One region of the Peribacillus sp. NPDC097895 genome, then DNA from elsewhere that is predicted to be linked to it. Evidence: riboswitches for the same ligand, from Rfam matches in the RefSeq annotation. Region 1 holds a riboswitch; each other region holds the start of a gene.
The links. Region 1 has a riboswitch for S-adenosylmethionine ahead of ACQKMH_RS07710 (bifunctional homocysteine S-methyltransferase/methylenetetrahydrofolate reductase). Riboswitches for the same ligand answer to the same signal wherever they lie in the genome.

Region 1 (13,588 bases):
AATGGAATGAAATGTTCTTTGGAAGGTACAGCATCAGTACTAAAAGGAGCAATTTGTTCATAATTAAACAAAGATTCCAAATCCCAATTCATGATTTTATCTTCGACCCAGTTCTCAAAATTGATAGCCCAACCCTCAGCCACAAGCATATCCTTCTGTAAATGGGTGAAATTATGGACAATTCCACCACTTCCGATGATCAGGACATTACTTTCCTTTAATTCCCTCAAAGCTTTCCCGATTTCATACTGCTTGTCTAATGGAAGGTCAGGATTAATCGACAAAGATACGATCGGGATATCAGCTTTTGGATACATGATGTGTAAAAGCCCCCATGCTCCATGATCAAGGGGGCGCCTTTCATCAAGTTCGCCCCATACATCTATCTTGGACAACAAGGTCAATATTTGATCTGACAGCTCCAGGCATCCCGGAGCAGGATATGTTATCTGGAATATCTCTTCAGGAAAACCAACAAAATCATAAATGACTTCATGCTTTTTCACTGCCGAAATTAACTGCTCCTCACTTTCCCAATGCGCAGACAATATAACGATGGCAGCAGGTTTATTCATATCTTTCATATAATCCTTCAAAAAGGAAGTGTAGCTATTCTTTTCCAACGCTAATAGAGGTGTTCCATGTGATAAAAACAATGATGGCATCATAGAAACGATAAATCCTTTCGCAATGTAATCTCAATACCTTATACCTTAATTTACTATATATAATCAATGTGTTCATCAATTAAATTGTATTTTTGGAGTTGTCTCATCAATAGTATCAAAGTTATACCCTTCTTTTTTTAGGTATTCTATAATATCCGGCAATGCTTTCACTGTATTTTTCATACTATTGATATCATGCAATAAGATATTAACATGCTTTTGATCTTTCGTCCCTTTTTGTACGGAATTAATGATTTGTTGTTCACTTATTGATGGACTGATGCCATCTGTTGAATCGATGGTCCAATCAAAGTAAATATACCCTTTTTCCGATAATTGTTGAAGGATTCCATTTATGATGGGCTTGGTTGCAGCCTGATGCCGAAGATGATTATTCGAGCCGCCAGGAAGGCGTACAATACGGGTTTTTATCCCAAACTCTTTTTGCAGCATGGTTTCAAGCCTATTCAAATCTTGAAAGAAACTTTCAGTTGATCGATAAACGATGGAATAATCATGTGTATAGGAATGGAGGGCAATCACATGACCCCGGGAAATCATTTCCTGATAATATTCCTTTGCGTATGGTTCTTCATTACCTTTTACGAAAAATGTTGCCTTAACATGATAGCGGTCCAAAATATCTAATATATCCATGGTATTCAAAGATGGACCATCATCGAAAGTCAAATAAGCGAATTTCTGATCTTCTTTACTTTTTACGAGCGGTGTCATCTCTTCGGGAACCATTGCATGTACTTTAACGGCCTGCACATTGGTCATGGACAAAATGATAATGAAAGAACTCACCATGGAAAGAAATATTTTAAGCAGATCCTTCATAAATTGCATCCCCTTCCTTTTGACCATTAAGATGTACCAATCGAGGGGTTTCATGCGCAATAAGGCAGCGGTAAAAAATACCGCTGCCTTACCTTCGTGTTATCGATCGACATTGAAGTAGCGAGCTTCTGGATGAGCAAATACAATGGCTGAAACGGAAGCCTCAGGCTCCATCATGCATCCTTCAGTCAATTCCACGCCAATATCTTGAGGCTGTAACAAGCGGAATAACTTCTCCTGATCTTCCAGATTAGGACAAGCTGGATAACCAAATGAAAATCTTTGTCCCGTATACTTAGCTGCAAAACGCTCTTTCATAGACATTTCTATCGGATCGCTTATACCTAAATCATCACGCATTAATTGATGTATTCTTTCCGCGAATCCTTCAGCTGTTTCGAGAGCAAGTGATTGAAGGGCATGGTTTTTCAAGAAATCACCTTCAAGCTTTAGCTTTTCTGCCCATTTTCTGATCCCTTTTCCGGCAGTAACCAAGAAAAAGCCGACATAATCCATTTCACCTGAGGAGACCGGCTTGGCGAAGTCAGCTAAACAAAGGTGCGGACTCGTATCTTGCCGTGGGAAGTCAAATGTCTCCAAAACTTCCTTATGATTATCCGGGTTGTATACCAATAGCCTGTCTCCTTCACTTTGAGCAGGGAAAAATTGATAAACCGCTTGTAAGCCGTAGTCCGGTTCGTTCTTTAAGAATTCAATCAATTCATCAATAAGACTATTCAGCTGTACTGCTTTTTCATTCCCCTGTTTTAGTAATTCGGCAACTTTGCCTTTTAGCCCCAAATGATGCCCAATCAACATTTGCCGATTAATGTATGGCTGAATGACATCCAATGGATAGTTTTTCAGGACATGACGCTTGATATCACGTGGTATTTGGACAGGAACATTGCTTAGAGGAGCAGCAGTGGACTGCTTCCGCACTGGTTTTTCCAATGTGGCTGCAATAGCGGCATTAGCCTTCGATCTTTCTCTTTTCTCGACCAACTCCTCTAAATACACCACTTTTTTGTCCGTATCATGCAAAATATTGGTTACAGCCAAACCGTCCATCGCATCTTTGGCATATAAAACCGAGCCGCCATATTCTGGTGATATTTTAAAATCGGTGAATTTACGGGATAAAGCTGCCCCTCCCACTAAAATTGGGGTGTCTATTCCCGCTTGTTTTAAATCCTGTGCGGTTAAAACCATTTGCTGTGCTGATTTAACAAGTAAACCAGATAGGCCAATGATGGTTGGTTCATGTTTACGGACCTCTTCAATGATTTGTTGCGGTGCGACCTTGATTCCCAAATCAATGACTTCATAGCCATTATTGGATAGGATGATATCCACCAGGTTTTTGCCGATGTCATGTACGTCTCCCTTGACTGTCGCTAAAAGGATTTTTCCTTTCTTAGCACTATCTTCAGAGTTTTCCATGAGTGGCTCAAGGTGAGATACTGCCGCCTTCATTGCCTCTGCACTTTGAAGTACTTCTGCAACTATAAGTTGATTGTCATTAAATAACCGTCCCACTTCACTCATTCCATCCATCAATGGTCCATTGATGATTTCCAATGGGGTATCACCGCGCTCAATGGCCTTATTTAAATCCTCAATTAATCCTTCTTTCGTTCCTTCGATAATATAATTACCTAAACGTTCGTCCAATGGCAGAATGACACCATTGTCCTTCTTCTCCGCTTTTTTTCCACGATAAAACTCAGTAAAGATAGCTAAAGTTTCTGTAGATGTATCAAACAGGAGTGCTTCAGCCAATTTCACTTCCTCTTCAGGTATTAGAGCGAAACGTTCAAGTTTTTCTGTATTCACGATCGCATAATCGAGACCGGCTTTTGTACAATGGTAGAGGAAAACGGCATTTAGAATTTCCCTTCCCCTTGCTGGCAGACCGAAAGAAACATTCGAAATGCCAAGTATCGTTAAGCATTCCGGAAACTTTTCTTTGATAGCCTTAATTCCTTTCACTGTCTCTAACGCAGATCCGATATACTGTTCATCTCCCGTACCAACAGGAAAAACCAGTGGATCAAAAATGATGTCACTTTTGTTTATTCCATACTTATTAACAAGTAAGTCCACAGACCGTGTAGCCACTTCGATTTTCCGTTCGGCATCGACGGCCATCCCAATTTCGTCAATCGTCCCTACCACGACGGCAGCACCATATTGATGGACGAATGGTACAATTTTTTCAAAGCGTTCTTCACCATCTTCAAGGTTAATGGAATTTATGATGGATTTTCCTTGTGAATGTTTTAACGCTTGTTCAAGTACGGCTTCATCAGTAGTATCGATGACCAATGGGACTTTGACTTTTTTGACGACCTCTTCTACGAACTCCTTCATATCGCCAAGCTCATCCCCATCAGGATCAGCAAGGCAAATATCAATGACATGGGCGCCTTTTTTCACCTGGGCACGCGCTATTTCCGCAGCTGGCTCGTAATGCTTCCCACGAATTAGCTCTTTGAACTTTCGAGATCCGATAACATTCGTTCTCTCACCTACAAATAAAGGACGCATAGAATCATCATAAATGAGCGGCTCTATGCCTGATACGGCATGGCCATGGGCAGATTCCGTTATTGTACGGGGCTGGATGCCCTCAAGGACCCTGGATAGTTCCTTAATATGCTCAGGAGTCGTACCACAACATCCCCCAATGATATTGACCCAACCCTTTTCAGCAAATTGCTTCATTTTCTCTGCAAGGGAAGTCGGTGACTCATGATAGTGACCTTCTTCATCAGGGAGTCCTGCATTCGGATAACAACTGATGGCGCTGTTTGCTATATCTGCAAGCGTACGAATGTGGTCTATCATGAATTCCGGGCCTGTTGCACAATTCAGTCCGACTGCCACTGGTTTCATATGTTCAACAGATAAATAGAAAGCTTCTATCGATTGGCCAGCAAGTGTCGTGCCCATCGGTTCGATCGTACCTGATATGATGACAGGCACATCTTTTCCGGTTTTAGCAAAAGCTGCTTTGATTCCGGAAAAGGCAGCCTTGACATTTAGCATATCCTGACAGGTTTCCACCAATAGCAAGTCTACTCCGCCATCCAATAGGCCGAGTGCCTGTTCTTCATAAGACTCGGTTAAAATATCGAAAGTCGTTCCACCTGTTACGGAAAGCGTTTTTGTAGTGGGACCCATCGAGCCAGCTACATATCTCGGCCATTCATCATTTGAATACTTTTCACAAGCTTTAACGGCTAGCTCTGCTGAAATTTTATTAAGCTTGTAAGCAATCGTGCTTATTTGGTATTCGTCAAGTACGATGCTTGTGGCTCCGAAGGTATTTGTTTCAATGATATCAGCACCTGCTGCTAAATACTTTTCATGGATGGATTGAATGATTTCCGGTTGCGTCAATGATAGGTACTCATTGCAGCCCTCGAACTGTTCCCCGCCAAAATCCTCTGCTGTTAAATTCTCCGCCTGAAGCATTGTTCCCATGGCTCCATCAAGAAGAAGAATCTTAGAATCCAATTGCTCTTGAATCGCTTTTTTATTCATGTATTGCCACCCCTGATGTCTGTTTACTATCGACTTCTCTAATATATTTCGTAAGTTCCGCCGTCATTTCGTAGCGGAGGAAAGGTGTGATTAAATAAATGCCCTTGAATTTCTCTCTTGCTGCGTCCACTAGCTCTCTCGCGATATTTACGCCTTCAATTCTTGACTTTACTGGGTCATTCCCTGCTAAAGCCATAGCCCTTCTAACATTATCAGGCAATTTGATACCCGGGATTTCGTTATGGATGAATTCGGCATTTCGTGTGCTTGTCAAGGGCATGATTCCAACGAATATTGGTGTTTCTAAATGTTTTGTCGCTTCATATACTTCTTCGATCTGTTCAACTGAATAAATTGGCTGTGTCAAAAAGGATTGAGCTCCACAGGCAATCTTCTTTTCCATCCGCTGTACGGCTTTATCCAAATATTTCACATTGGGATTAAATGCTGCGGCAATTTTAAAATTTGACCGTTGCCCCAAACTTTGGCCGGAATAGGAGACACCTTCATTAAATTGTTTGACCATGCTTATCAAGTCAAACGACGATAAATCATAAACGGAAGTGGCACCAGGGAAGTCCCCTATTTTAGAGGGATCTCCGGTGATGATCAATAACTCGTTCAGCCCCACCGTCTGCAGGCCCATTAAATGTGACTGCAGGCCAATTAAATTCCGGTCACGGCATGTTATATGCACCATTGGCGTTATATTCAATTGATTCTTCAGTAAATTAGCAAGTGCATCATTCGATATCCTTGGTGAAGCAAGTGAATTATCCGCTAAAGTAATCGAATCGACCCCTGCATTTTTCAAAACTTCCGCACCAGTCATGAAACTTTCTATTCCCAACTTTTTCGGAGGATCAAGTTCTACAAGAATTGTTCTTTCCGTTTTGGCTTTTTCGTACAGAGGGAGTTCCAATTCCCTATCATTCACTTCAATTATTTCTATCTCACGGGATTTCGTAATTTTCTCTTTCACTGGGACCAGACTTTCAATCGCATTCTTTACAGCTTGAATGTGTAGAGGAGTCGTTCCACAGCACCCTCCTATGATCGTTGCTCCTTGCTCTCGAAGTTCCAGGGCACTTGAACCGAAATATTCCGGCACTGCTTTATAGACAAGTCTTCCATCCACATAATCCGGGAGACTGGCATTAGGATAAATGGCAATCGAGGCTTGCTTTGGCAAATTCACTTCTTCTAAGGCACGAATCATATGATGTGGACCGAGACGGCAATTCACTCCAACAACATCGGCACCCAATTGCTCCAGTCTTTGAAATGCTTCATTTAAATGGATTCCATTTTGTAGGTTACCCAGTTCATGCATTGAAACATTTGCGATGATTGGCAGTTCCGTTTCTTTTTTAACGATTTGCAGCACGGTTTCCAGTTCTTCCAGGTCATAAAATGTTTCAAGGAGAATTCCATCCGGATCTTCCATCAGCAGACTGTATAGCTGTTCACGAAAACCTCGCTTAATTTCTTCCATGCTTAAATCCGATTTCCGTATACTCCGCTGCGCCCCTATCGTACCGAAGACATATGCCTTGCCTTTTGCCGCTTTTCTAGCCAGGATGACTCCCTGGCGATTGATCCTGCTTACTTCATCTTCAAGTCCATGCCGTTTCAATTTGTTGAAATTGGCTCCATATGTATTCGATTGAAGGATATCTGCGCCTGCTTCTAAATAGGCGCGATGGATGGATTCTATTTGATGTGGATTCGTGCAATTTAATTCCTCATAACATTGATCGATACCATAAGAGTACAATAAGGTTCCAATTGCCCCTTCGCCAACTAACATTCTTTCTTTTAATTCTTTACGAAAATTCATCATTACACCCTCTCTCAAAAACAATCCTGTTTTTGTCGTTTTTTATGAGTATGAGAGAAAAGAAAAAAAACCTTCTCAAAGAAGAAGGTTTTTTGAAACATTCTCCTCATCTATCAAGCTCTGCTTGCTGGATTTAGCACCTTTGCCTAGGCTGGTTGCTGAGGTTTCTTCGGGCCAGTCCCTCCACCTCTCTCGATAAGATCCATTTATATAATTGTCACAAGATTTCAAAATTAATTTATATTTAATTTACATCAATAATCTGTCAATTTCAATACCTTAATCATCATTTTTTTTACTTTTTCCAAAAATCATTCAATCCTTTGCAGCTTGAACCCTCTTTTCTACCCTCTGTTTCCAGTCTTCCGCAAGCGAATCTAGAGTAAGCAACGTGTAAGCCCCATCCAGCCCATCCCGATTATGAAGGATCACCTCTGTAGCATAATGAACGGAGATTTTTTCTTGCAAACGATCTAATAGCACGATTTCATTTTGTTTCTTTATCGTTCCTTCTTGAATGACTTTTGCAAAGTAACCAGTGTAACCAGTTTTAAAGACGAATTCCAAAAACTTAGGTTCCTGGTTAAAGTGGGAAATCGTCGAGCAAGGAATCCTCCCTTGATTAATTTGAACAATTACTTCACCTATTTGATATATATCACCGATAAATGTTGTCTCTTCCTTCATCCCCGCTACAGTTAAATTTTCACCGAATGCAGGGATATCCAGCCTTTTAGCGAATTTTTCATTCCATAATGAATAATGTTCAACGGGGTAAAAACACAAAGCCCGATCAGTGCCTCCATGGAACTTTACATTACCAACCCCATCGCCAATTATGCCTAATTTAGTCACTGTCACTTTATCCTGTGCTTGTTTATCCATGGCTGAAAAGATATCAACATTCGAAAATTTTTCCTGTTTTGGCTTTCCTGCATGAAGTGATACGATTTTACCATTTTCCATTTTGCCTCTTCCAATCCTATTGAATTTATATCATCCCAATATGAATAAATTATACTAAAAATCCATTTTATTCTATAGTGATTTGAAAGAATCTACCAGATCAGAAAATGCAAAAGCCCCCCTTCAACCATTAAATTGGCCTAATATCATTGATTACCAGAAAAAAACATAGGTTAGTTATTGTAATTTTGTTGCTATTTCAGAATTAAATATGATAGAATATGAACACAATATATAGTCGAAAACTACAACTGTTCGCCTATATGTTGATTTTCACGATTGAATTCCTCATTGTCGCTCTTTAGGGAGCGAATTTTTTTTGCCTTCTTTCTCAACCACCAATTTCTTCTCTTTATTTCGTTCATTATCCGCATCCTATACCGCTTTTCTATTTGTACATGCTTTACATATGTATTTTCAGCAATCCATTCTTTCATACATGCCCATTCCCGACAAGAAGCCGAGCGATTCAAGCTTCCGCTCAGCTTCTTGTTTAGGCTTGTTTCTTTTTCTTCGGTGCCGCTTTCCTCCGTGCCGTCTTTTTCTTTACCGGTTCTTCATGTTTCGTTCGATCAATGGATGCCTGTAAAGCCTCCATTAAATCGGTTACATTGCTGGAAACAGGTTCTTTTGTTTTGGTTGTGATTGTCTTCTGTCCCGTTTTCTTTGATTCAATCAATTCAAGTAACGCTGTTCGATAATCATCGGTGTATTTTGTCGGATCGAAAGTAGACGTTAATTGATCTATCAATAAAACGGCCGTCTCGATTTCTTTTTCAACTATGGAATCAGTGGCAGGGATATTCGGAACATCCGCTGTGGAGCGGACTTCATCCGGATAATGAATCGTTTCCATCACTAAAGTATTATCAACAACTCGAATGACCGCCATTTGTTCCTTTGAGCGGATGATGATTTTCGCTAATCCCACCTTCTTTGATTCCTTGAGGGCCTGTCGCAAAAGGGAGTAAGCTTTTATCCCTCCATCATTCGGGGACATGTAATAGCTTCGGTTAAAATAAATGGGATCTATTTCTTCTATTTTTACGAAATCCACGATTTCCACGGCTTTTTCTTCATTTTGTTTTTTTAACTGTTCCATTTCACTGTCTTCCAATACAACAAACTTTCCCTTTGTGTATTCATAAGCGCGGACTATATCGTCCTTCCCCACTTCTTTTTGACAGACCGGACATACTTTTTCGTATTTAATCGGTGAATTACACTCCTTATGCAACGTCCTTAAAGAAATATCCTTATCTTCCGTTGCAGCATGAAGTTTAATCGGAATGTTCACCAAACCGAATGATATGCTTCCCTTCCACATCGTATGCATATTCGTCACCTCATAACTTATTTTTAAATGAAGGAACAATTGTTATTATTCCCCCTTATTAAAAAAAAACCGAAAAAACATTTGGCAACTCTAACACTTCGTTTTTTTGGCAAAATAATGTTAATCACTTTTTTCGGAGGTATTTACCCAAAATGAAACCGATGCTGCCAACCTATTACACCGAAGCCCCTAATTCCAAGGATTGGCGTTATGAAGTCAAATATGACGGTTTTAGGGCCATTTTAACGATTGACTTTGATACGATTAGCATCTCAAGTCGAAACGAAAAGGAATTGTCTCCCCTCTTCCCGGAAATCATTGATTTCATTAAACGCCTGGACATAGAAGATTATCTCCCGCTGCAGTTCGATGGAGAATTGGTCTGGCTAACCAATCAAGCAAAAGCAGACTTCTTTCAAATACAGTGGCGTGGTCGCCTTCGGAAACAATCATTGATTTCCGAAAAAGCTCATTTTTCCCCATGCCGTTTTATAGCGTTTGACCTGCTACGTATCAAAGGAATGGACATAACGACTAAATCCATGGAAGAACGAAGGGGATTCATGTTGAATCTGGGTAAAAAACTTGGGTTTCCTATGCCTCCTGACCCCACCTCTGAAGCTTTGATCCAATTAATTGAAAGTTTCGACGTTTTGGATAAGGCATTAAATGCAGTCACCTTATTAGATGGTGAGGGGGTTGTAGCCAAGGAAATCCGGGGTACTTGGCAAGAAGGAAAGCGTTCCACTTCCTGGATCAAGGTGAAAAATTGGAAGACTGTCTCCTGTTTCATCACAGCATTGCATAAAGAAAATGGTTACGTTTCCCTCGCAGTGTTCAAGGAAGGTGTGGTAACGAAAATCGGAAGCGTCAAAAATGGAATGAGTGCAAAAGATAAAAAGATCTTGTATGAACTGATCAAGCAAAATGCTACAGATGAAGACGCAAAATTTTTTTATATCCATCCATCCATTTGCATCGAGGTACAATTTTTACACGTATATGAGGAAAATGAATTGCGTGAACCTCAGTTTTCAAATTGGCTATTACACATGTCTCCCACTGAATGTACTTGGGAAAAATTCGTGATAAACCAATACACATTTCCCGATACTGTACAAATAACCTCACCGGATAAACCACTATGGATAACTGACGATAAACAGGTGATAAAAGTTGAATACTTACATTATTTGAGGGAGGTTTCCGCTTTCTTCTTACCGTTTTTAAAAGATAAACTGTTGACGACGATCCGCTATCCTCATGGCACCATGGGTCAAGAAAAATTTTTCCAGAAAAACAAGCCTGATTATGCCCCCGGATTTATTAAAACATTCATGGATGAAGATATAGAATTTGTGCTGTGTAACGACATTGAAACGCTTCTTTGGTTTGGTAACCAACTGGCATTGGAATTCCATGCCCCATTTCAGAAAGCCGGAAAAACAAGACCCGATGAAATCGTCCTGGACTTAGATCCACCATCGATCGAATTTTTTTCCTTGGCGATAAAAGCCGCACAAGAAATAAAAAAGGTGATGGACTCCTTAAGGATAATAGCTTATGTGAAAACCTCAGGTAACAAAGGCCTGCAAATTCACATCCCTTTACCTGAAGACAGATTTACTTATCAGGAAACACGGATATTCACCGATTTTCTAGGTCATTACTTAACAAGTTCCTATCCCGATGATTTTACAGTGGAAAGATTGAAAATTAAACGGCATAATCGGCTTTACTTGGACTTTGTACAGCATAGTGAAGGAAAAACCATCATTGTGCCTTATTCCCCACGCGGAAATTCTTTCGCTGGAGTTGCTACACCATTATTTTGGGAGGAAGTGGAAGAAACCCTCCACCTTAAAGACTTTACGGTTGATACCGTACCAAATAGAATCAAAAGGGACGGATGTCCATTCTTAGATTACCGACATTTCGATAACGGACCTGCCTTTCTTGATGTATTGTCTTTTCTAAAACAAAAAAAGACCAACTCATGAAGTTTACCCAAAAAGTTTGACACTTCATTTAATTAAGCAGGCCTTAGGGTATGAACCCGGAAATCTACCGGGCATATGCCCTTTAAGATTGGCACGTTTACGTTTGATTTTTAGACTTTACTCGTAAGTTTGGCACTTTTACTCGTGAATTTCGCAATCTAGTAATTTTCGACTTGGCCTTGCACAATCTCTAATCTTTTAACCAAATTTAAAAAAGGGGTTCGGAATTAAAACATTCCGGACCCCTTTTTAACTAAGACTAACACCTAGTTGGTACTTTCCTTATAATGTAGTTTTCAAATAACTTTGAACTTCATCCTGCAACTTAGCATATAAGCTTGTTTCCGCTTCAAAGTCCTGTTTTTCCAGGATTTCAAATTTTTCCGGTTGGGCTAAGTCTAGGTCGATCGATACCTTGAATTCATAGGTTGCATTCCCGATTAAATCTATTGAATACTTTTGACCTTCGTCATCATAATGCACGACGCATTTAACCTTTCCGCCGTTATTGTAGACGGATATTTCACTTTCCAATGCGTTTAATCCAACAGAACATGTTACTAGGCTGGAAGCCGACATCGCCGTACCACATGCATTCGTGAAGCCGACTCCCCGTTCAAATGTCCGCACATAAATGCTACCGGGTTCCAACTCTTTCACAAAACTAACATTGACACCATCAGGGAAGAGCTCATTCGGTTGATTGACCTTCGTTGAAAGGGCTGCCTGCAAATCACTTTGTAAGACTTCACTATCGACGAGCGTAATTAGATGCGGATTGGGAACCGCCAATGCCGAAAATAATAGGGTATCATGAAGTTCCGGCAATGTTTCGTTTTGCAACTGTTCTTTTTCAATGATAAGTGGCAGATCCTTCACATTGAAACTAACTGGAGAAATTTCCACCTTGAAAGTCGGAATTCCATTAAAGATATCTTCCGTTTTCTCAACGAGTAAATTTGCTTTCATCGTTTCCACGATCATTTTATCAAGCCCTAAAACGTCATTCGCGTAACGTGCAACACAGCGAAGTCCATTCCCACACATCGAAGCTTCCGAGCCATCCGCATTAAATACACGCATCCTGGCATCAGCATGTTCACTTTTCAGCACAAACAAAATACCGTCCGCACCAAGCCTTTCCCTATTACATAGGGCCTTCGCTAAATTTTCCCGCTGTTCTTCAGTAAACGTCAAGGCCGTTGTCAATTCATCAATGATTAAGAAATCATTACCTGAACCATGGCTCTTTAAACCTTCAATAATCATCCTGTCACATCCCCTAATATGCTGCTTTTCAATTATCATTTTTTTAATATTCTATATCATAGCATTTTCAGGATGGATGTGTCATCGAGTAAATTACAATGAATCCATTTTTCCGTTGAAAAAACAAAATAAGAAGAGCGGTTGAAATAAGAACTATCTCATTCCAACCGCTCTTCCAAAATATTAACCGATCATACCAACAATGAAATAGACGATAAACATTCCTGCACTCACATACATCGGGGGTGAGACTTCTCTCGCTCTCCCGGTTACAAGCTTCAAGAACGGGTACAGAATGAAACCGAAGGCCATTCCATCTGCAATACTGTACGTAAATGGAATGATCGTGATGATCATGATTGCAGGTATACTCTCGGTTAAATCACTGAAATCTAACTTTTTAATGTTTCCGAGCATCAAAATCCCAATTATAATCAAAATGGGAGCAATGGCGCTATCAGGGATTACTTTAATCACCGGGATGAACAGCAGTGATAATATGAATAGCAAACCTGTCACCACTGAGGTCAAACCAGTTCTGCCTCCTGATGCTATACCAGCTGCCGTTTCTACTGTTGCAACCGTAGGACTTGAACCGAATAGACCTGAAAACAGAACGGAGACACTTGTCGCGGCAAGCGACTTTTTATAGGCATCCTGGCGATTAATACTGTCTACATGCCCATGTACAAGACCAATATTTTCAAAAACAAGAACCATTGTCATCGCAAAGACACTTATCCAAAATTCAATACGGTCCGCTTCCATGAACGATAATGAAAAGAAGAGGTCACCGTAGGAAGCTGTGTCTATGCCTGAAAAGTGGATTTCCGTTAGTTGAACCGTCCCGAACCAATAGGCAATAAGGCTACCTGCCAGAATGGTAATCATGAAGTTACCGGGGACATTTTTGATGAATAGGGTGATAGCCAGTAAAAAGGTCAAAACCGTCGCACACACCGCTGGATCGCTTAAATCTCCCAGCGCGATGATAGATGATGAACCTCCCGTGATGATCCCGCCCTTTTCGAGACCGATTAGCATCAAGAATAAGCCAAGACCAACAGATATGGCATCTTTTATCGAACTTGGAATCGAATCACTGATTAACGTAGAG
Region 2 (6,470 bases), 280 kb from region 1:
ATCAAAAAGTTCGTCAGGATCGAGACCAGCTAATGCATTCCCGATTATATTACGTGTGATATCACCACATGCACCGGCCGTAGTCATTCCAACCTTTTCCAAACGATTCAAGATATCCGGGACTTGTTCGATGGTCAACCAGTGGAATTGAATGGCTTGACGGGTTGTAATGTCATATACATCCCTCCCATAATCTTTAGCGATGTTAGCTAGAGTTATCTGTTGATCATATGTCAGGATACCTCCGGGAATAACGACACGCATCATCCAATAACCGGCTTCTTTTGGCCGTTGCAAGTATAGACCTGCCCACTTGAACATATCCCAATTCTCTTTAGGGATGGATTCAAAACCATTTTCAGCGTAATGTGGAATATCATCAAATATCTTCAATCCGTCTTTTTCCAATTTCCAGATTTCCGTTTTATTTTTAGCGATTAGTGGATTTTCCGACCAAAATTTCTCGTAAACCATTACATTTCCTCCTTGATTAAATCGCTTTCTTTGATGTCAAATAACCGATTACCTGTTCAACACACTCTTCAATACTGTATTGGTCGGATTCTAAAATGATTTCTGGCTGTTCAGGTACTTCGTATGGAGAATCGATACCGGTAAAATCTTTAATGATTCCCTTACGCGCCTTGTCATAAAGACCTTTTGGATCCCGCACTTCACACTCTTCGATTGGACACTTTATGTATACTTCAATAAACTCCCCGTCTTCAAGTAAATCACGCACAATCTGGCGATCTGCCCGAAAAGGTGATATAAAAGCGGTTAATACGAACTGTCCACTATCCACGAATAACTTGGAAACCTCACCGATCCGCCTAATGTTTTCTGTTCGATCCTCTTCAGAAAAACCCAAATCTTTATTTAAACCATGACGGATATTATCCCCATCCAAAACATAACTTCTAATATTCCGGTTATATAACTCCTTAGCCACTGCATTCGCAATCGTTGATTTCCCTGACCCAGACAGTCCTGTGAACCATAGAACAGTACTCTCATGACCGTTCTGTTTTCGGCGAAGTTCCTTGGTCAATGACGATTCATGCCAAGTTACGTTAGTATTTTTATTCATTATTATCCCCCTCTTACTTCATTCCTTCAATTTGAAACTATTTAGTTAAAAACTTCATTCTTCTTTAGACCTTTGATCAACACCTCGATGACTTCTTTACGACTAAAGGTAGCTGGAGGAATTTCACCATTACGTAACATTTCCCTAACCTTCGTACCGGAGAGGATGACATGGTCTTCCTTACCATGCGGACAAGTTTTAGCAGAAGCCATATTGCCACATGCTTTACAATAAAAACTATGTTCAAAGAATAATAGCGTGATCCCTAACTCATCAGCGTTAAAATTCCCAAAGATTTTTTGAGCATCATATGTGCCATAATAATCGCCCACACCTGCATGATCACGTCCGACAATAAAATGGGTGCAACCATAATTTTTACGGACCATCGCATGGAAAATGGCTTCCCTCGGTCCTGCATAACGCATTGCAGCAGGGAAAACGGCAAGGGAGACGCGATCCTTAGGATAATATTTTTCAAGCAGAACTTTATAGCTCTCCATTCGTACATCTGCTGGAATATCATCGGATTTTGTGGCACCTACAAGAGGATTCAAGAATAAACCGTCGACAATCTCCAGTGCTGTCTTTTGTATATATTCATGTGCACGGTGAACAGGGTTCCTCGTTTGGAATCCAACAACCGTTTCCCATCCTTTTTCTGCAAAAGCTTTCCTTGTCTCAACAGGATCCAAATAATGATCTTGAAATAACGGACGCTCGATTCTCTTAACTAATTTTATTTCTCCACCAACATATACATTTCCGCGGTTATATAAATTTTTCACACCTGGATGCTTCTCATCATCCGTTTGATATACTAAAGTTGCTTCCAATTGTTTATCAGGAGTGAAAATATCGGAAACAAGGAGAACTCCGTACGTTTCACCTTCATGATTCAACTTTACTTCTTCTCCGATAGTGATTGTTTTTGCAGATTCTTCGGTTAACGGCAGTGTAATCGGTATGCTCCATACATGACCGCTGCTAAGCCTCATATCCTTGACAACTGCCTCATAGTCACTTTTTGTGAAAAATCCTTTAATCGGACTGTAGGCACCAGTGCCTATCAATTCAAGATCACTTAAAGCAATTTCATCAATTTCGATTGAATTTGTTATTTTACTAAAATCATATTTTGGTTCCCAAAGATCAATTAATGTTCCTCCGTGCGGTAAACTGGTTGTCATGCTAATTTCCCCCTATGGTTTCTATTTATTTAAGATAAATGTAATCCGCATTCTGTTTTTTGAGCCCCTTGCCAACGGCCTGAGCGTAAGTCCTCTGCACTGATGGCTGGTGCCGTACACGTTTTACAGCCAATGCTCGGATATCCATTATCATGTAGGATATTATATGGAAGTCCATTTTTGTGCGCATAACGCCAAACATCTTTCCATGTCCAATGAATGAGTGGACATATCTTAACTGACTTGAATTTATTATCTTTATTGACATACTCGGTAAGAGCCCTTGTTTCTGATTGCTCCCGCCTCAGTCCTGAAAGCCAAGCTGTCGCCGTTGATAGCACATCGGTAAGCGGAATGATTTTACGGATATTGCAACACTTGTTGGAATCATTCAGCCATAATTCATCTCCAAATTCCGCTGCTTGTTCCTCAAGCGTCAATGCAGGTTTCTTCATCTCTATGGAAAGCTTTGGATATCGCTTTTTCACTTGGTCGATCAATTGGTAAGTTTCCTCAAAATGAACATCGGTATCCAGGAAAACAATCTTGGCCGAAGGATTGACCTTTGCCAATAAATCCGTAAGGACTATTCCTTCAATTCCAAAGCTACATGCATATATGAGTTTATTGCCATATTGTTCATTTGCCCATTGCAGAACTTCCAAAGCCCCTTTTGTCTCACTATCCTCAGGAAAAGCAGGTAAAACTTCAGTGTTGAAATTTTCATAGTTTATTAATGCAGCCAACTTTATTGCCCCCTCTAAAAACTTGCAGTATGTTTCACTGGTTAGAGTAACTGGTGATCAATATCCGCTGTAATCTTCTCAAGTTTATATGACTCTAGGAAAAAGAGACGAATTTAACCAATACTCTCTATATATTAGTTAAACACGCCTCTAGTTTTTCTAGTCAGCAGATACCTTATTTAATTCTCAGCTTTTCATTTCTTTCCATTTGAATGATTTTACCATCCTGGACAATTAGTGTGATGGACCCATATTTCATTGAATGAAGCATTTCTTGAAGTCGTTCAAATATTTCTTCAAGCTGATTCTCTTTTTCCAAACCTGTTCCTCCTTTAAGAAAATCCGCGAATCATTTATTTCACCGCTGATTAATTGAATTCTTAAATTTATATAATTCCAAACAACCTTACATTGTTATGGTTTACCAATGATTTTTTCAAAAACAAAAATCTTTCCATGATGGAAAGATTCCTAGGTAAATATTCTTTACCTTATCTTCCAAAATGATCAACATTTTGTTGGATGTAGCACCTTGCATCCATCATGCAGGTTGCTGGACTTCAAAGGGCCAATTCCCTCCGTCGCTCTGGATAAGTTTTATTATTTTAAATATTAACATAAATTTATTCCTTGTCAATGGAGTTTTCTTATAAAGTAACTTGGATTTATAAAATGGATGAACTGTTATTATTATACACACTATTCCACGTGTAATTATATGTTCTTTTTCATATGAAAATAGACTCATTTTTTTAGAGAAATCCTCCAAAAAAATGAGTCTATTTTACAATTCTGGCAATCATTTAAAGTATAAACACTCAAATATTCCTTATCTGAATCGCTTCTACAAATTCTTGAACCTGACTCTGAACGCGATCAACTAAATTCATATCCTTAATAGGACTTTCCGGATCCTGTTTATCAATTTCCTTATCTACAAAATAGATGCCCTGCAACGGCTCACCTTTTAATATAGAAATTAATGGTTTAAGTGCATAGTCAATTGCCAATAGATGCCTGTTACTTCCACCAATCATAATTGGCAGCACAGGCTTTCCCTTAAAAGCTCCTTCAGGCAGCAAATCAATCAAGGCTTTCAACACACCTGTGTAAGAAGCTTTATATACCGGTGAACCAATAATAATTCCTCTAGCTCCTGAAATTTTTTCGGAAAGCTTTAAAATATCTTCGCTATTATATCGCCCTTGGAATAAATCATCTGCTGAAAAATCCGTAATTGAGAAATATGCCGTGGTAAACCCTTCTTTTTCAACCAATGATTGAATATGTTTCAGTGAAATGTCCGTTCTTGATGGAATCGCTGGGCTTCCTGATAAAATTACGATATCGCTCATATTTATCCCCCTATTTTGCATGATTTCCTGATAAGAATTCTCTAAATAGCTTTTCATGAAGCATGCATTTATCGTAATAGTCTGAAAAATATATGTCAAATCTTAAACTCCAGTTTATTGATATTGGCACGGATTTCACCAGTTCATCAGCTTGCTTGATTGCTACCTAATCGAAAAAACGGTCATATTTGTGGCATGATCCCCATGCCTTTAATATGACCGTTTCATTATGTATGATTTTATTTTCCATGGATACCATAAACTAAAAGCTGAGCAATGCTATTGATTCGTTCAGAACTAAAATATGGTTCCTTTTTCTGGTGATGGATCTCATTATGAGTTGATAATGCCAATGTAAAAGAAATAATCCCAACATTAAATAGGGTGATATCAGAGATATATTGTATCTCTCCGTTATCTATTCTCCTCTGTATTTCAAGATGCTTGGCATTCGGCTTAAAAATTTGTTCAATATATTGTTTTGAAATATCTTGATCGAGTTGTGTTTCCCTGAATAATATTGAAAACTGTTCTTTATTTTCAAGAATTTTCTTTATCATTGTGGAAACGTGATTCTCCATAAGATCATCTGTAGATAGATGGCTGATCCCTTCTTCAGACTCTTCTTTTTCATTAGGTGTAATTGTAGCCAAAAGTAAATCTTTTTTACTAACAAAATATTTGTAAATAGTAGCTTCGGAAACATTGCACGCAGAGGCAATTTCATTCGTCCTGGTCATATCAAAACCTTTAGTGGCAAAAAGAGTCCGGGCTACATTAATGATACGTTCTTTAGTTTGCTGCCCTTTTTTCAAAAATATCAACCTTCTTTTAAAAAGATAAATCCGTTTCACCCATCATTTTTTCATTATTCTTATATGGTACTTAACGGTCATTATTACCTTTGATCTTTGAGAGATCCCATTTGTAGAAAAGAGTGTCTATGAAATGTTTTCTTTTCCAAAAAATCATGTATAAGATGCATAGCCATCATCAACCATGACTACGCTTCAACTGATCATATCCGTTTTTTAAGATAGACAGACTTTGCAATCGCTTCAGGGCACATTATTATTCCGCGCATATCTCTTGCATTCTTTATAACCTTGATTAAAACGAGTATCCCGCTCCATTTTTTCATTAATATATGCTACAACGACATGGTCCTCTTCAATGATCTATACTAAATATGTGAGTGACCACTCACTTATTTAGTATAGATTTATCGAATGGTAAATTCAAGCAATATATTTATTTTTATCGTACCCTTTTTGGATAGGAGCATACAAAAGCTGTCCTAATAATAGGACAGCTTTATGATGTTTAGCAGGTTTTCAATTCAGCTTTATTTATAGATGTCTTTACCATTTGAATAAAAAGTTGCATAAAACGATCATCCCCTGTTAATTCTGGATGAAACGCACTGACAAGGACATGTTCTTGTCTCGCAGCCACAACATTCTCTTCATATACTGCCAATATTTCTACATCTTCTCCAATACCCTCCGCGAATGGCGCTCGGATGAAAACAGCTTTAAATGGTTCATCCAATCCTTCGATTGAAAGATCGGCCTCGAAACTATCCCGTTGACGTCCAAATCCGTTCCTTTTCACGGAAATGTCCATTAGTTCAAGATAGGCATCCTCATCACCAGTCAAGTGATTGGCCGCCAATACCATCCCCGCACATGTACCGAAAATAGGTTTTTTATCTTCGAAGAAAGTTTTAATTGGTTCCATAAATCCGTATCGATCCATTAGTTTTCTCATCGTAGTGCTTTCTCCGCCTGGAATGATTAAGCCATCGATTTCTTCCAACTGTTCTGGTTTTTTTACTATGATTGCTTGTTCGCCAGCAGCTTTGATTTGGTTCAAGTGTTCTTCAACTGCACCCTGTAATCCCAAAACACCGATCGTTATCATATTACCAACCACGTTCCTGCATCCGTTCTGCTGGAGCTAGTTTGGAAATATCAATTCCTTTCATTGCACTGCCCAACTCTTTAGACAATCGGCCTATCAATTCATAATCAGTGAAATATGTAGTCGCTTGAACGATTGCCGATGCGAATTTTTCTGGATTATCCGA
Region 3 (6,470 bases), 1.5 Mb from region 1:
CGAAAGAGCTGATAGGCAAGCGTGTTCTGCCTTTGCGAGGTGAAGGGACCTGGCAGGAGTATGTTAAAACATCTGCGGAGTTGGCCATCGTCATTCCGGATTCGATCGAGGATAATATAGCAGCGCAATTATATATAAATCCGATTACCGCATGGTTAATTTGTACAGAAGTATTAGCATTGAAACCGGATGATGTATTACTCGTAAATGCTTGCGGATCTTCCATTGGCCGTATCTTTACCCAGTTTTCCAAGATTCTTGGATTTAAGCTGATTGCTGTAACGAGAAACAATAAGTATACGGAAGAACTGTTTAAACTTGGTGCGTCATATGTGATCGATACGTCCCAATCATCATTGCATGATACAGTGATGGAATGGACGAATGGGCGCGGAGCGAAAGCGGCCATTGACTCAGTGGGCGGCATCGATGGTTCAGAGCTAGCCTTTTGCGTTCGGCCTAATGGCATCTTATTAACGATTGGCCTTTTATCAGGACAGTCTGTAAATTGGGCGGGAATTTCCCAAAGTACAAAAGTGAATGTTGAAATGTTTCATCTTCGGCATTGGAATCAGAAGGCTTCCGTTCAAACTTGGCATGAAACGTTTAACCTTTTGATGGGGTTCATTAATGATAAAAGGTTGAAGTTCATGATGCCGGATTCCTTCTACAGCCTTGAAGATGTGCAAGATGCCATTATTGTCACCGATACCCCTGAGAGCAATAGAGGGAAGCTTTTTTTAAACAATTGATTTTGCCTCCTGAATGGCAATGGTGGTTTGCTGATTGAACGGAGATTAAAGATAGCAATCATCTTGGAGCTCTTCCAATAGGTTCCTAAGGTAAATGGAAATGGCCCCTGATAATATGGAATTACTTGATTACCTATATGGTGCTAGTTTAGAATGCGGAATAGAACATGTTGATCAATGAGACGACTTTGGAGGAAATATTAATGAAAACAATATATGTGAATGCTACCTTTTTTACGATGGACAAGGAAAATCAAATCTTTGAAAACGGCATGATGATTGTAAAAGACCAAACCATATCCTACATGGGCCAGCATGATGAACAACAATTGGCAGATGCAGATCAAGTGGTTAACCTTGGCGGAAAATGGATCATGCCAGGCCTTGTGAATGCCCATTCGCATATTGTAATGACCCTTTTACGCGGTATCGGGGACGATATGCTGCTGAAGCCATGGCTTGAAACGAAAATATGGCCGATTGAAAGCCAGTTTACAACGGAAATCGCCTCTGTAAGCTCTCAGCTTGGCATTATGGAAATGATGAAATCAGGAACCACGACATTTTCGGATATGTTTAACCCTAATGGAATAGACGCAGGTGCTGTCATGGAAACGATAGGCGAAACAGGAATGCGCGGAGCCTTTTCCTATACGATCTTCAGCTTAGGTACGGAAAAAGATCAAAAAGCGAACCTCATGGGGGCTGAGCAGTTTTCAAAAAACTATAAAACGTTTGCCGATGGCCGCCTCACTACCATGGTCGCACCACACAGCCCATATGCCTGCACACCTGAAGCGATTCTGGAAAGTGCACGGATTGCAAAAGAGAATGATTTGATGGTACACATTCACGTATCGGAAACGGACTTTGAAATCCTCGACATCGAAAAACGTTACGGATCCCGTCCTGTCGAGCACCTTCGCCGTCTAGGGCTGTTCGATCAGCCAACCGTAATGGCACATGGAGTGGTTCTCAATGATGAAGAGCGGGCGATACTAAAACAACACGATGTACGCGTTGCCCATAATCCTATCAGTAACCTGAAGCTCGGATCTGGAATAGCAGACGTCGTCAGCCTACTTGATGCAGGCATTAAAGTGGGAGTTGCAACGGATGGCGTCGCCTCCAATAACAACTTCGATATGTTCGAAGAAATGAGGACAGCTGCATTACTGCAAAAAGGAATCTATAAGGATGCCACTAAATTCCCGGCACAAACGGCACTCGCCATGGCCACGAGAATGGGCGCCGAAGCGATAGGCATGGGTCATACAGGATCACTGGAAGCTGGTAAAAAAGCAGATTTCATCACCATTTACCCATATAACAAAGAACACCTGCAGCCATTGAGTGAAGCCTATTCGCACCTGCTTTATGCAGCACGCGGAAATGATGTATGCGATGTATACATTGATGGCAAAATGGTCGTAAAAGATGGCGGCTGCTTAACGATCGATGAAGAAAAAGTAATTGCCGAAACGAATCGTCTGCAAGGTACCCTATCACGATAGGAAAACAAACGGATGCACAGAAGAAGGAGCTGCAAATGGCAGCTCTTTTTTTATGGTTTCCATGATGAAGGGCCTAGAATAGGGTGTAGGACGAATTATTTTGACTTAGGATGGAATAATCGGTTGTAGGGCGAATTAATTCGATTTAGGTCGGAATAATCTGATTTAGGTCGAATTATTCCGAAGTAGGACGAATTATATGGGTTTGGGACTAAATATTCCACATTACTGCCAGTCAAAAAGGAATTACCGCCAGTAATGTGGAATAATCGTAAGAAACTCTAAGCCTTTGCCTTCGTGAGTCCAGTTTCTTAGAAATATGGAAACAAAGTAAGCCGGTTGAAAATATTAATAAGAAAATAGGTATGGCAAAAAAGGTTAAAAACGAAAAGATGAAAAAAATGATGCTGAACGCAAATATTAACCAACTAATAATCAGCAAAGAGCTGGATAAAAAATCTTTGACAGCATGAACCTCCGTATGAAAGTCTATGTATAAATTATACACCATTTTCCAATTAGGTTGAAAAGCAGTCGAATTTCAAGGGAGAAGGAGGTCAAGATGAATGGAAAATGAAGCCTCGGTGTTAAAAGCGCATTTGTACCAGCTGGAGGAGAAATTATTAAAATCTGAAATCCGTACATCTTCAGAAGAGCTTCAATCATTATTGAAAGATGATTTCTTTGAGTTCGGCAGTTCGGGTAACATATGGTCCAAAAGCGATTTTATGGGGCAAGAGGGAGCAGGAGCGGTGAAAATGAAACTCAGTCATTTTGATATGCATCAATTGTCTGATGATACCGTGTTGACCACGTACCGGATTTTTGATGAAGATAAAGTGGAACATACCTTAAGAAGTTCAATCTGGAAATGTACGAATGGCAGATGGCAAATGTTTTTTCATCAAGGCACAAGAACGAAAGGCGATTGAATCGCCTTATCAAGAGGGGCCCCAATATAGTGTTTCATCAAAAAAAGTGTGAGTTGCCTATTGAATTACTATTTCACTAAAATGATAGAGGTGAATGAAGTTGATCTTTCGTCCCATTGATATTGACAAAGATAAAGATATCATCGTTACATTCAGGAAGGATTCCTTTGTTGTAAGTTTTGGATCGGAAGAAGGCTTTGGGGATGAACATACTTATCTAATTCGAATGAAAGAAAGGGTCCGCAAATTTCCGGATGGACAAGTGATCATTGAAAAGGACCTAAAACCAATTGGGCAAATGGAACTTCAAATTCGGGAGTACGAAGGGAATGAGATTGGCTATGTGAATCTATATTATCTTGTTCCCGAATACCGCAATAAAGGCCTTGGCAAGGAATTGGTTCGCTATGCAGAAAACTTTTTCAGGCAATTTACTGTATCCGAATATCATTTAAGAGTTTCTCCAGATAATCAGAGGGCGATTCAATTATATACAAAATCTGGAATGGTAAAGATAAGGGAAGAAAATGAAAAGTATCCTGTATGGAGAATGAGCAAATTATTATAAAAAATACGGAGCTAGCAGTGAAATAATTTAGATAAACTATATTAATATAATAATTTAATGTTTAAATAACTATACTATGAAAATATTTAGAACGATAAAAATTATGTTGACTTTAGTGAAAATTGAATATATAGTGAAGAACATAATTAAATATAACGTTAATTCTTATCAAGAGATGTGGAGGGACTTGGCCCTATGATACCTCGGCAGCGGGTTTTTACTTTTGTAAAAATACTGTGCTAATTCCAGCGGACGAAAGTTTGAAAGATAAGAAGGAGCTTTTCTTAGATAATTAAATTAAGAGTTTACTCTTTTTTATTTCTAAAGGAGGCCTCTTCTGTCTGATGACGGAAGAGGCCTCTTTTGTTTATTCACAATGAATATGGTTGTCATTTGGGAAAATGGTGCATTAACTCGTGAGTTTGGCTTTCAAAGCACGGGATCATCAAACGAATGTAACCCTATCATTTTGAAACTTTGCAAAGCTCTTCTCTGATAATGAATTTGTAGAAATTAACAACATGGGGGGAGATAGGATGATTGAGTTTCAAAATGTTAAAAAGGTTTATCAAACAAAGAAACAGACTGTTGAAGCTTTGAAAGGAATCAATTTGACAGTAGAAAAGGGAGATATATTCGGTGTAGTCGGTTATAGCGGAGCAGGAAAAAGTACGTTGATTCGGTTAGTCAATCTGCTTGAACATCCTTCAGATGGCCGAGTGATCGTTGGGGGGAAGGAATTAACTTCATTGAACCCGAAGGAATTACGGGCAGAAAAGAAAAAAATCGGGATGATCTTTCAGCATTTCAACTTGCTAAATTCAAAGACCGTTTTTGATAATATCGCCATGCCGCTGGTTTTGTCGGGGACGCCCAGTAAAGAAATCAAAGAGCGGGTAGGCGAGTTGCTGGAGTTCGTTGGCTTATCAAGCAAAGCAAAGAGTTATCCGGAACAATTATCCGGCGGTCAAAAGCAACGGATCGGGATTGCGAGAGCATTGGCTACAAACCCATCGATCCTATTATGTGATGAAGCTACATCGGCATTGGATCCACAAACAACGAGTGCTGTTCTGCAGCTCTTAAAGAAAATTAATAAAGAATACAATATTACCATTCTATTAATCACTCATGAAATGTCTGTAATCAGGGAAATTTGCAATAAGGTTGCGGTCATGGAAGGCGGATGCGTGGTTGAACAAGGTTCGGTTTTCGAAGTTTTTGCGAAGCCGCAAACGGATATAGCAAAAAACTTCGTGAGAACGGTCATACATGACGAGATTCCACAAAGTTTCCTGAAAAGCATAGGGTCCCATATCCCGATTATTTGGAAAATTAACTTTATTGGGACTACTTCAGGCACTCCTTTACTTTCAACCATCTCGAAGAAATATGATGTGCATTTAAGTGTATTATCAGCCAATATTTCTGAAATTCAGGAAACGCCCTTTGGGAATTTGATCATCGAAGTGACAGGGAACAAAAATGAGGTGGACAAGGCTTATCAATATATTAAAGATGAGGGGATTCTCGTCCAGGAGGTGCAGATAAATGGGTAATACGCTTTGGGGAATGGAAATAACGGCCGAGCAGCTGTCGACAGCTTTCGGTGACACACTTTATATGGTAGCCATCTCATTGGTATTTTCCGGATTGATCGGGCTTCCGCTCGGTATCCTGCTTGTCATTACAAGGAACGGTCACATCCTGGAGAATAAATGGATCTTTAATGTATTGAACCCGATCATCAATATATTGCGGTCGGTTCCTTTCATCATCTTGCTTGTCGCACTGATTCCTTTTACTAGAATGATTGTGGGCAGTGCAATAGGAACGAATGCAGCAATTGTTCCACTGATCTTTTATGCAGCTCCTTATATTGCCCGTCTTGTGGAAAACTCCCTTTTGGAAGTGGACAAAGGGATCATCGAGGCAGCTCAGGCAATGGGGGCAACGACATGGCAAATCATATATTGCTTTTTGATACCTGAGGGACTTAGTTCATTGATCCTTACATTTACAACCGCCACGATTGGCCTTGTTGGATCTACAGCCATGGCAGGTGCCGTCGGTGCAGGCGGGGTGGGAGATTTGGCCTTGGCTTACGGTTATCAAAGGTTCGATACGATGACGATGGTCGTCACCGTAGCGGCGCTCGTGATCATCGTTCAATTACTGCAATCCACCGGGAATTTCGTTTCAAAAAAAATCAGAAGAAGATAAAAATTTGAGGAGGCAGGAAAAATGAAGAAAATCTTATTAACAATCATCGTATTGGCATTGGCCGTCGTGGCTGCAGCATGTGGGAGCAAAGAAGGTGCAGCAGGAGGCTCAGATGATGTAAAAACAGTAAAAGTGGGTGTCAGCAGCGGGGATACGAGAACGTGGGAATACATTGTCGACTTAGCGAAAAAGAAAGGCCTGAATATCGAACTGGTCACTTTTAACGATTATATCCAACCGAATCTTGCGTTAAGTGAAGGAGAAATTGATGCGAATTCATTCCAAACGGTTGCCTACTTCGATGAATTCGTTCAAGATCAAAATTTGAAATTAGAAGCCATCGGGTCGACTGTCATTGCGCCAATGGGTCTTTTTTCGAAAAAGCATAAAAGCCTTAAAAGTCTACCGGATGGAGCTACCATTGCCGTTCCGAATGAAGCTACAAACTTTGGCCGTGCATTACTCCTTCTTCAAGACGCTG

Region 2: another riboswitch for S-adenosylmethionine. It lies ahead of ACQKMH_RS08965 (YezD family protein); the one in region 1 lies ahead of ACQKMH_RS07710 (bifunctional homocysteine S-methyltransferase/methylenetetrahydrofolate reductase).
Region 3: another riboswitch for S-adenosylmethionine. It lies ahead of ACQKMH_RS00515 (methionine ABC transporter ATP-binding protein); the one in region 1 lies ahead of ACQKMH_RS07710 (bifunctional homocysteine S-methyltransferase/methylenetetrahydrofolate reductase).

Annotation. Positions count from the first base shown of each region.
Region 1 covers NZ_JBNNSH010000001.1:1,585,304-1,598,891, reverse strand. Annotated here, with positions in the region: gene ACQKMH_RS07725 (dioxygenase family protein) at 1-668, opposite strand, end outside; gene ACQKMH_RS07720 (polysaccharide deacetylase family protein) at 744-1,511, opposite strand; gene metH (methionine synthase) at 1,611-5,060, opposite strand; gene ACQKMH_RS07710 (bifunctional homocysteine S-methyltransferase/methylenetetrahydrofolate reductase) at 5,053-6,900, opposite strand; SAM riboswitch class I at 7,004-7,102, opposite strand; gene ACQKMH_RS07705 (MOSC domain-containing protein) at 7,216-7,866, opposite strand; gene ACQKMH_RS07700 (Ku protein) at 8,360-9,202, opposite strand; gene ACQKMH_RS07695 (DNA ligase D) at 9,355-11,202, shown strand; gene dapF (diaminopimelate epimerase) at 11,485-12,471, opposite strand; gene ACQKMH_RS07685 (NCS2 family permease) at 12,655-13,588, opposite strand, start outside.
Region 2 covers NZ_JBNNSH010000001.1:1,864,642-1,871,111, reverse strand. Annotated here, with positions in the region: gene ACQKMH_RS08985 (nitrite/sulfite reductase) at 1-474, opposite strand, end outside; gene cysC (adenylyl-sulfate kinase) at 491-1,090, opposite strand; gene sat (sulfate adenylyltransferase) at 1,132-2,280, opposite strand; gene ACQKMH_RS08970 (phosphoadenylyl-sulfate reductase) at 2,310-3,014, opposite strand; gene ACQKMH_RS08965 (YezD family protein) at 3,202-3,345, opposite strand; SAM riboswitch class I at 3,515-3,623, opposite strand; gene ssuE (NADPH-dependent FMN reductase) at 3,845-4,381, opposite strand; gene ACQKMH_RS08955 (TetR/AcrR family transcriptional regulator) at 4,621-5,196, opposite strand; gene pdxT (pyridoxal 5'-phosphate synthase glutaminase subunit PdxT) at 5,705-6,304, opposite strand; gene pdxS (pyridoxal 5'-phosphate synthase lyase subunit PdxS) at 6,306-6,470, opposite strand, start outside.
Region 3 covers NZ_JBNNSH010000001.1:111,027-117,496, forward strand. Annotated here, with positions in the region: gene ACQKMH_RS00495 (zinc-dependent alcohol dehydrogenase family protein) at 1-752, shown strand, start outside; gene ACQKMH_RS00500 (amidohydrolase family protein) at 956-2,266, shown strand; gene ACQKMH_RS00505 (DUF4440 domain-containing protein) at 2,833-3,198, shown strand; gene ACQKMH_RS00510 (GNAT family N-acetyltransferase) at 3,293-3,766, shown strand; SAM riboswitch class I at 3,929-4,040, shown strand; gene ACQKMH_RS00515 (methionine ABC transporter ATP-binding protein) at 4,303-5,325, shown strand; gene ACQKMH_RS00520 (methionine ABC transporter permease) at 5,339-5,989, shown strand; gene ACQKMH_RS00525 (MetQ/NlpA family ABC transporter substrate-binding protein) at 6,011-6,470, shown strand, end outside.